One region of the Streptomyces sp. NPDC047886 genome, then DNA from elsewhere that is predicted to be linked to it. Evidence: riboswitches for the same ligand, from Rfam matches in the RefSeq annotation. Region 1 holds a riboswitch; the other holds the start of a gene.
The links. Region 1 has a riboswitch for S-adenosylmethionine ahead of thrC (threonine synthase). Riboswitches for the same ligand answer to the same signal wherever they lie in the genome.
Positions count from the first base shown of each region.

Region 2: another riboswitch for S-adenosylmethionine. It lies ahead of ACGF5U_RS01810 (aminotransferase class V-fold PLP-dependent enzyme); the one in region 1 lies ahead of thrC (threonine synthase).

Region 1 covers NZ_JBIDCF010000010.1:128,122-132,910, reverse strand. Annotated here, with positions in the region: gene groL (chaperonin GroEL) at 1-171, opposite strand, end outside; gene ACGF5U_RS27405 (cold-shock protein) at 697-900, opposite strand; gene ACGF5U_RS27400 (MoaD/ThiS family protein) at 1,318-1,593, opposite strand; gene thrC (threonine synthase) at 1,637-3,025, opposite strand; SAM riboswitch class I at 3,010-3,153, opposite strand; gene ACGF5U_RS27390 (glucosyl-3-phosphoglycerate synthase) at 3,285-4,250, shown strand; gene ACGF5U_RS27385 (trehalose-6-phosphate synthase) at 4,295-4,789, shown strand, end outside.
Region 2 covers NZ_JBIDCF010000001.1:400,454-405,242, reverse strand. Annotated here, with positions in the region: gene ACGF5U_RS01820 (cytochrome bc complex cytochrome b subunit) at 1-1,135, shown strand, start outside; gene trpD (anthranilate phosphoribosyltransferase) at 1,257-2,321, shown strand; SAM riboswitch class IV at 2,406-2,523, shown strand; gene ACGF5U_RS01810 (aminotransferase class V-fold PLP-dependent enzyme) at 2,745-4,247, shown strand; partial or broken gene ACGF5U_RS01805 (glycerate kinase) at 4,231-4,789, opposite strand, start outside.

The DNA.
Region 1 (4,789 bases):
CTTGGCGATGGACACACCATCGTTGGTGATCGTGGGGGCGCCCCACTTCTTCTCGAGGACGACGTTGCGACCCTTGGGGCCAAGGGTGACCTTGACGGCGTCGGCGAGCTGGTTCATCCCGCGCTCGAGACCGCGCCGTGCCTCCTCGTCGAACGCGATGATCTTGGCCATGTGAAGTGGTCCTCCCGGACTTATGGGGTCTCCCCTGCTCGAACGCAGTTGAGAGCTTGGGGAAGGATTGCTCCGGACCGCGCTGGCGCCCGCGACGGACGGCCTGCGTGCCGTGTGGTTCCTTGCCCCACGCGGCCTGCGGGCCTCACCGACGAGGTCCTTCGTTGTCACTCTCACCTTCAGAGTGCTAACGCCAATGATTAGCACTCGACCCCTGCGAGTGCAAGCGCCCCGGGCGCCCGGCCGCGCCTCCGGGCGGCCGCGCGGCCGTGCGTCCAGGCCGCCGCGCGGCCGTGCGCCGGGCCGCCGCGCGACCCCGTACGCGCGCCAGGGCGGGATCCCGCGCACGGGCGGGACGAGGCCCCGTACGCGGGCATGACGCGACCCCGCACGCGGCCCCCCACGCGATCCCGATCCCGCACGCGGGTACGCATGAGGGGCTCGTATCCCCCTCCGGGATACGAGCCCCTCAGCACGCCACGGCGGCTGGCCGCGCGTGAAGTCGATGGCCGAATCGCGCCGTTCTCAGCCGGCGAGCTTGACCATGTCCGCCTGCGGACCCTTCTGGCCCTGCGAGATCTCGAACTCGACTCGCTGACCTTCTTCAAGGGTGCGGTACCCGTCCATCTGGATCGCGCTGTAGTGGACGAAAACATCCGCACCACCGTCGACCGCGATGAAGCCGTACCCCTTCTCCGCGTTGAACCACTTGACGGTGCCCTGAGCCATGCCTAACTCCCCTATTACTGGCCCTTGCACAGGACCGCACTTCGCGGACCCGGGTCAGACCTCGCTCCCTGACAGGCGGGAACGTGCGCCGGAACGCGTCGACCGCGGCTGAATGTATCTGCCCAACTGCCCTCTGCAACAGGTCAATCGGACGAGAATTCCGAGCAGGCGTGAACGGAGAAACCGCTGGAATTTACCCGATCCCAGGGCAAGTCGGGCCCGGCAAAGCGCACAAATGGCGCATAACGCTCGGACACTTTGGCTGCATCTCGTCGTGACGGGGCGCATTCTCATATGCGGCGGGCAAGAGCAGCGGTGGGGACTTCCCCAACTCTACCGCGCTCAACCATGCAGAATTGCCCCCTCCGCTTTTACTCGCGGAGGGGGCAGGGGTCGTTCTGCGAGGCGATGAGGCGATCAGCCGCCGGCGACCGCGGGGATGATCGAGACGCCCGCACCGTCCGGCGTGGCGGTCGCGAGGCCGCCCTCGAAGCGGACGTCGTCGTCGTTGACGTACACGTTGACGAAGCGGCGCAGCTGCCCCTGGTCGTCCAGGACGCGCGCGGCGATGCCGGGGTGGCTCCGCTCCAGGGACGCGATGACCTCGGAGAGGGTCGATCCCTCGGCGGGCACCTCGGCCTTGCCGCCGGTGTACGTGCGGAGGATGGTGGGGATGCGGACGTTGACGCTCATGCGGTTGCTCTCCTCAGGGTCTCGGCGATGGCTCGGCGGCAGCTCAGCGGGCCAGGCCGGCGTCGCGGAACGCGTCCAGGCTGGGGCGGATGGTCGCGGTGGGGCCGGTGGTCGGGGCGACCGCGTCGAGGGTCTTGAGGCCGTCGCCGGTGTTGAGGACGACGGTGGTGAGGGACGGGTCGAGTACGCCGTTCTCGATCAGCTTGCGGGTCACCCCCACCGTCACCCCGCCGGCCGTCTCGGCGAAGATGCCCTCGGTACGGGCCAGCAGCTTGATGGCGTCCACGACCTGCTCGTCGTTCACGTCCTCCACCGCGCCACCGGTGCGGCGGGCGATGTCCAGGACGTACGGCCCGTCGGCGGGGTTGCCGATGGCCAGCGACTTGGCGATGGTGTTCGGCTTCTGCGGCCGTACGACGTCGTGACCGGCCTTGAAAGCCGTGGACACCGGGGAGCAGCCCTCCGCCTGGGCGCCGAAGATCTTGTAAGGCCTGTCCTCGACGAGGCCCAGCCTGATGAGCTCCTGCAGCCCCTTGTCGATCTTCGTGAGCTGCGAGCCCGAGGCGATCGGGATCACCAGCTGGTCGGGCAGCCGCCAGCCGAGCTGCTCGCAGATCTCGTACGCGAGGGTCTTGGAACCCTCGGCGTAGTACGGGCGGAGGTTGACGTTGACGAAGCCCCAGCCCTCGCCGAGCGGGTCGCCGATGAGCTCCGAGCAGAAGCGGTTGACGTCGTCGTAGTTGCCCTCGATGCCGACGAGCTCACCGCCGTACACGGCGGCCATGACGACCTTGCCCTGCTCCAGGTCGTGCGGGATGAACACGCAGGAGCGGAAGCCGGCGCGGGCGGCGGCGGCGCCGACGGCACCCGCGAGGTTTCCGGTGGAGGAACAGGACAGGGTGGTGAAGCCGAAGGCGCGGGCGGCCTCGAGGGCCTGGGCGACGACCCGGTCCTTGAAGGAGTGCGTCGGGTTGCCCGAGTCGTCCTTGACGAACAGCTTGCCCGGCTCGACGCCCAGCTCACGGGCGAGGTTGTCGGCCTGGACGAGCTGGGTCCAGCCGGGGTTGAGGTTCGGCTTCTCCGTCACGTCGGCGGGGACGGGGAGGAGCGGGGCGTACCGCCAGATGCTGGCGGGGCCGGCCTCGATCCGGGCGCGGAGCGCCTCCGGGTCGCCGGACGGCAGGTCGTAGGCGATTTCGAGGGGGCCGAAACACAGCTCGCAGGCGAAGACGGGGCCGAGCGGGAAGCGCTCGCCGCATTCACGGCAGGAAAGCGCGGAGGCGGGCCCGAGGTCGACGGATCCGGCGGAGGCGGCAGCGGGGTCGACGGCGTCGGCGGAAGCGGTACCGGGAGTGCCGGAAGTGCCGGAAGTGGTGGGTGCGGCGGTCTGCACAGCCATGGAGGCGAGGCCCTTTCTCCTCATCTTTCTCATTGGCGCGTTTCGCCATGAGACGGATTTGGCACCTTCCCTAGCCGGGGCCCCGCGGTGGATATGCGGTGCCGGCTGGAGGGTTGCCGGGGCTTCATCGGGCCGTTTCCCTCTGCCCCTCTGGATGAGCGGTATGTGATTGTCGGCGCGGGACCCCGGCATGCGGTGGTCTCGCGCGTTGTTCAAGACTGTAACCGAAGGTCCGGACGCTTGAGATAGTCGTCCGAACCGCGAGATGGATCACAGACGAGGAGTGGCGCGGGTGCTGGAAGAGGTGGAGCGCTGGCTGGACCGGCGGTCCTGGAACGTGGCCGACCGGCCGATCGACCAGCTGCTCGCCGCCAAACAGACGCACGGGACGACGGTCAGCGTGGTCCTGCCCGCGCTGAACGAGGAGGCCACGGTCGGCGAGATCGTGGCCGTGATCCGGCGCGAGCTCATGTCCGCCGCCGTGCCCCTGGTCGACGAGCTAGTCGTGGTCGACTCGGGCTCCACCGACCGTACGGCGGAGGTCGCGGCGGCGGCGGGCGCGCGGGTGGTCGCGCGGGACGAGGTGCTGCCCCGCGTCCCCGCCGTGCCCGGCAAGGGCGAGGTGCTGTGGCGTTCCCTGCTGGTGACGGGCGGGGACGTCGTGTGCTTCGTCGACGCCGACCTGCGGGAGTTCAAGGCGGACTTCGTCACCGGGATCGTCGGCCCGCTGCTGACGGACCCCGACGTGGAGTTCGTGAAGGCGATGTACGACCGCCCGCTCGCGGACGGTGGCACCGGCCCGGTCGGCGGCCAGGGTGGCCGGGTGACGGAGCTGGTGGCCCGCCCGCTGCTGAACCTGCACTGGCCGCTGCTCGCCGGATTCGTCCAGCCGCTGGGCGGCGAGTACGCGGCGCGCCGCTCGCTGCTCGAACGACTGCCCTTCCCGGTCGGCTACGGCGTGGAGCTCGGCCTTCTGGTGGACGCGCTGCACACGGTCGGCCTGGACGCGCTGGCCCAGGTCGACGTGGGCGTGCGGCTGCACCGGCACCAGGACGACCGGGCGCTGGGGCGGATGGCTGCGGCGATCTACCGGACGGCGCAGCTACGGCTGTCGCGGGGGCACCTGGTGCGGCCGAGGCTGACCCAGTTCGACCGTACGGAGGACGGCTTCGCGCCGCGCACGCATCCCGTCGACACGGAGGAGCGACCGCCGATGGCAGAGGTGACGGAGTACACGAGAAAGCGCCGCGTGGCTTGATTTCCGTACGTTTGAGCGTTTCTGGTACGGGCTAGGTTCGCCACATGGTCTCCGAGATTCTGGTGGCATCGAACCGCGGTCCGGTCAGCTACGCCCTCCGCGAGGACGGCTCGCTGGAGGCGAGGCGCGGCGGAGGGGGCCTGGTCTCGGGCCTGTCCGCGATCGGCCCCGACGCCGGGGCGCTGTGGGTGTGCGCCGCGCTGGGCGACGGCGACCGTGAGGCGGTACGGCGCGGGATCGGCGAGCCGGGCGTCCGCATGCTGGACATCCCGTCCGAGACGCAGGAGGCGGCGTACAACGGCATCGCCAACTCGGTGCTGTGGTTCGTGCACCACATGCTCTACCAGACGCCGCTGGAACCCGTCTTCGACGCGGAGTTCCGCCGCCGGTGGGAGGAGTACCGGGCGTACAACCGCGCGTTCGCCGAGGCCCTGGCGGCGGAGGCGGCGCCCGGCGCGGCGGTCCTGATCCAGGACTACCACCTGGCGCTGGCGCCGGGCATGCTCCGCGCGCTCCGCCCGGACCTCCGCATCGGCCAC
Region 2 (4,789 bases), on a different contig from region 1:
CTCGCTCCCGGACGACCTGCTCTCCGGCACCGGTGTCCGCTTCACCCAGGGCGCGATCCTGGCCACGCCGATCGTCGGCACGTACATCTCGATGTTCCTGTTCGGCGGCGAGTTCCCCGGCCACGACATGGTGGCCCGGTTCTACTCGATCCACATCCTGCTGCTGCCGGGCATCATGCTCGGCCTCGTGGTGGCCCACCTGATCCTGGTCTTCTACCACAAGCACACGCAGTTCCCCGGTCCCGGCCGGACCAACAAGAACGTCGTCGGCATGCCGCTGCTGCCGGTCTACATGGCCAAGGCCGGAGGCTTCTTCTTCCTGGTCTTCGGTGTCATCGCGATCATCGCCGCGCTGTTCACCATCAACCCGGTGTGGGCCCTCGGCCCGTACCGCCCCGACATGGTGTCCACCGGCGCCCAGCCCGACTGGTACATGGGCTTCGCCGAGGGTCTGATCCGTGTGATGCCGGGCTGGGAGATCAACATCTGGGGCCACACGCTGGTCCTGGGCGTCTTCATCCCGCTGGTCCTCTTCGGTGTGATGCTCGCGGCGATCGCGGTCTACCCGTTCATCGAGTCCTGGATCACCGGGGACAAGCGCGAGCACCACCTGCTGGACCGCCCGCGCAACGCCCCGACCCGGACCGCCCTCGGTGTCGCCTGGATCACGGCCTACATGATCATGCTGGTCGGTGGTGGCAACGACATCTTCGCCACCCACTTCCACATGTCGATCAACGCGATCACCTGGTTCGTCCGGATCTTCTTCTTCGCCGGACCGGTCATCGCGTTCATCATCACCAAGCGCATCTGCCTCGGCCTCCAGCGCCGGGACCGCGACAAGGTGCTGCACGGTCGCGAGACCGGCATCATCAAGCGGCTGCCGCACGGTGAGTTCGTGGAGGTCCACGAGCCGCTCAGCCAGGCACAGCTGCACGCGCTCACCACGCACGAGCAGTACACGCCCGCCGAGATCGGCCCGACGGTCGACGAGAACGGCGTCGAGCGCAAGCCGACCCGCGGCCAGAAGCTCCGCGCCAAGCTGAGCAAGGGCTACTTCGGCGAGGGGAACCAGATCCCCAAGGCCACGGTCGAGGAGTACAAGGAGATCAGCAGCGGCCACGGCCACCACTGATCCTCCGACCTGCAGGTCGCCACGGCGAGAGCCCCGTCCAATCACCGGACGGGGCTCTTTGCCGTCCTTACGGCTCGATAGGGTGGTGACCGTCTCATTCCGTACGGACCCAGGAGCGACCATGAGCGCTGTGAACCCCGCTGGAGGCCAGACCGCGGCGGGCCGCTCCTGGCCCCTGGTCCTCGACGCCCTGCTGTCCGGGCAGGACCTCGACGCCGACGCGACCGCCTGGGCGATGGAGCGCATCCTCAGCGGCGAGGCCACCGACGCGCAGATCGCCGGCTTCGCCGTCGCCCTGCGGGCCAAGGGCGAGACCGTCGACGAGATCTCCGGCCTCGTACGGACCATGTACGAGCACGCCCGGGTGATCCAGGTCCCAGGACCGTCCGTCGACATCGTCGGCACCGGCGGCGACGGCGCCAAGACCGTCAACATCTCCACCATGTCGGCGATCGTCGTCGCCGGCACGGGCGCGAAGGTCGTCAAGCACGGCAACCGGGCCGCGTCCTCCGCCTCCGGCGCCTCCGACGTCCTGGAGAAGCTCGGCGTCAACCTGGAGCTCACCCCGCGCCGGGTCGCGGAGGTCGCCGAGGAGGCCGGGATCACCTTCTGCTTCGCCGTGAAGTTCCACCCGGCGCTCCGCCATGTCGCGGCCGCCCGCAGGGAACTGGGCATCCGGACCACGTTCAACTTCCTCGGGCCGCTCACCAACCCGGCCAAGGTGCGGGCGCAGGCCACCGGTGTCGCCGACGCCCGGATGGCGCCCATCCTCGCCGGGGTGCTCGCCGACCGCGGCTCGTCGGCGCTGGTGTTCCGCGGTGACGACGGCCTGGACGAGCTGACCACCACGGCCACCTCACACGTCTGGGTGGTTCGTGACGGAGCGGTCCGCGAGGAGACCTTCGACCCGCGGGACGTCGGCGTCGACCTGGTGCCGGTGGAGGCCCTGCGCGGCGCCGACGCCTCGTACAACGCCGATGTGGCGCGCCGGCTGCTGGCCGGTGAGACCGGACCCGTACGGGACGCGGTGCTGCTCAACTCGGCGGCGGCGCTGGTGGCCCTGGAGCCGACGGACGCGCCGCTGGCCGAGCAGATCCGGGCGGGCATCGCCAAGGCCGCCGACTCGATCGACTCGGGTGCGGCCCGGCGGACCCTGGACCGGTGGGTCGCGGCGAGCAACGCCTGACCCGGCGCGGTGCGACGCGGGGCGCGGTCCGGATCGCGGACCGCGCCTTGCGCGTTCCCTGGCATGTGGCAGGATGCTCCTCAAGGTCATGAGTGACAGCGATTACGGCCCCGGCCCGCTGTCCGGCAACCCTCCGTCCGTGGCGGGGTGCCCCGGGTGAAGACCAGGCCGCAGGCAGCGAGGTCTGCGGCAAGCGCGGACCCCTGCCTGCCCTGGGGTCCTGGTCCTCAAGGGAGCAGTCTCGTGAGCAAGCGAATGCGATAGGGCTGACCGGCCCCTTACTTCACCCTCCTCCGCGCGGGCGGCGCTGTGCGTCCCGGCCCGTGCGTCGAGGCACCCCCGTATCCGGAAGCGGCCGCCGACCGGCCCCTGCCGTACGGGTTCACGAAGCCATTCCGCCTTGTCCCGCCGGGAGATACCGCCATGTCCGCGTACCCGAACGCCGCCACCGCCGCCAGCCCCGCCGACCTCGCCACCGCGACCACCACCGCCGTCACCGTGACCGCCGTCGCCCCCGCGACCGCCGCCACCGTCGCCGCCGGCCCCGCAACCCCCGCCGACCACGCCGAACCCGCCGCCACCGACGAGCCCGGGCGCGAAGGCACCCTGCCCGTTCTCGGACGGGACGTCACCGTGCCGCTGGTGACCGGCGGCGAGGTGACCTACGCGGCCCTCGACTACGCGGCCAGCGCCCCCGCCCTCCAGCGCGTGTGGGACGACGTCGCCGCGTACGCGCCCTACTACGGCAGCGTCCACCGGGGCGCCGGGTACCTGTCGCAGCTGTCCACCGACCTGTTCGAGAACAGCCGGACGACCGTCGCCGAGTTCCTCGGCTGCCGCCCCGGCGACCAGGTCGTGTTCACCCGGTCGACCACCGACTCGCTGAACCTGCTCGCCGCCGCCCTGCCGGCCGACTGCCAGGTCTTCGTCTTCGAGACCGAGCACCACGCGTCGCTGCTGCCCTGGCGGGACGCCCGGGTGACCTGCCTCGACGCGCCGCGCACACCCGCCCAGGCGGTCGAGACGCTGGAGCGGGCCCTCGCCGACCGCGAGCCCCACGGCCCCGCGCTGGTCTGTGTCACCGGCGCCTCCAACGTCACCGGCGAGCTGTGGCCCGTGCGGGAGCTGGCCGCGGCCGCCCACGCGCACGGCGCGCGGATCGTGCTGGACGCCGCCCAGCTGGCCCCGCACCACCCGGTGGACATCGCCCGCCTGGACGTGGACTGGGTCGCGTTCTCCGGGCACAAGCTGTACGCCCCGTTCGGCTCCGGGGTGCTGGCCGGCCGTGCGGACTGGCTGACGGCCGCCCCGCCGTACCTCGCCGGTGGCGGTGCGTCGCGGAAGGTCGCGCGGCGCGCGGACGGCGGCGTCGACGTGGAGTGGCACACCACCCCGGCCCGCCACGAGGCCGGTTCGCCGAACGTCATCGGCGCCTACGCGATCGCCTCCGCCTGCAAGGCGCTCACCGAGGCCGGGTTCGACACGCTCGTACGGCGCGAACGGGAGCTGATCGCCCGGGTGCGCGCGGGCCTGGCCCGGGTCCCCGGGGTGCGGGTGCTGTCGCTGTTCGGCGACGCGGCGCCGCGCGTCGGCGTCCTCTCGTTCGTCGTGGAGGGCTGGAACAGCTCGCACTTCGCCGCGGCGCTCTCCGCCGAGTACGGCATCGGCGTCCGCGACGGACTGTTCTGCGCCCATCCGCTGGTGCGGACCCTGTTGGGCGGCACCGCGCGGGAGGTCGGCGAGTGCGGTGCGCCCGAGGCGGCGCCCGGCGAGAAGTCGCTGAACGCGATCCGGGTCAGCTTCGGGGTGGGGACGCCGGACGAGCACGTCGACCGGTTCGTTCGGGCCGTGACGGAGCTCGTACGGGACGGGGCCCGGTGGAACTACCGTACGGAGGACGGGCGCTGCGTGCCCGACCGGGGCTGACCAGCCGGGTGCCCAACAGCACGGTCCGCAGGGCCCGTTCGGCGCCGTCGGTGAGGAACTCGGCGGCCCGCCGCAGTGCCTCGGCCGGCGGCACGGGGCCGGGCACGATCGTCGCGTAGGCGTCGACGCCCGCCCCGCGCGCCTCGTGCGCGCCGTCGCCGATCACTCCCGCGAGGGCGAGCACCGGGACGCCCGCCTCACGGGCGCGGCGCGCGACCTCCGCCGGGATCTTGCCGCGTACGGTCTGCCCGTCGATGGCGCCCTCCCCGGTGATCACGAGGTCGGCGCGGGCGAGCCTGGCGTCCAGGTCCAGGCCGTCCTGCCCGTCCAGCAGCACGTCGAACCGGGGCAGCAGCCGGGCGCCCACCGCCGCGAGGCCGGCGCCCAGCCCGCCCGACGCCCCGGTGCCGGGCGCCCCGCGCAGGTCGACACCCGGGGCGAACGCCTCCGTCAGCGCGGCCGCCCAGTGCTCCAGGGCGGCCGACAACTGCTCCACGCGCTCGGGCGTGGCCCCCTTCTGCGGGCCGAAGACCCGGGCCACG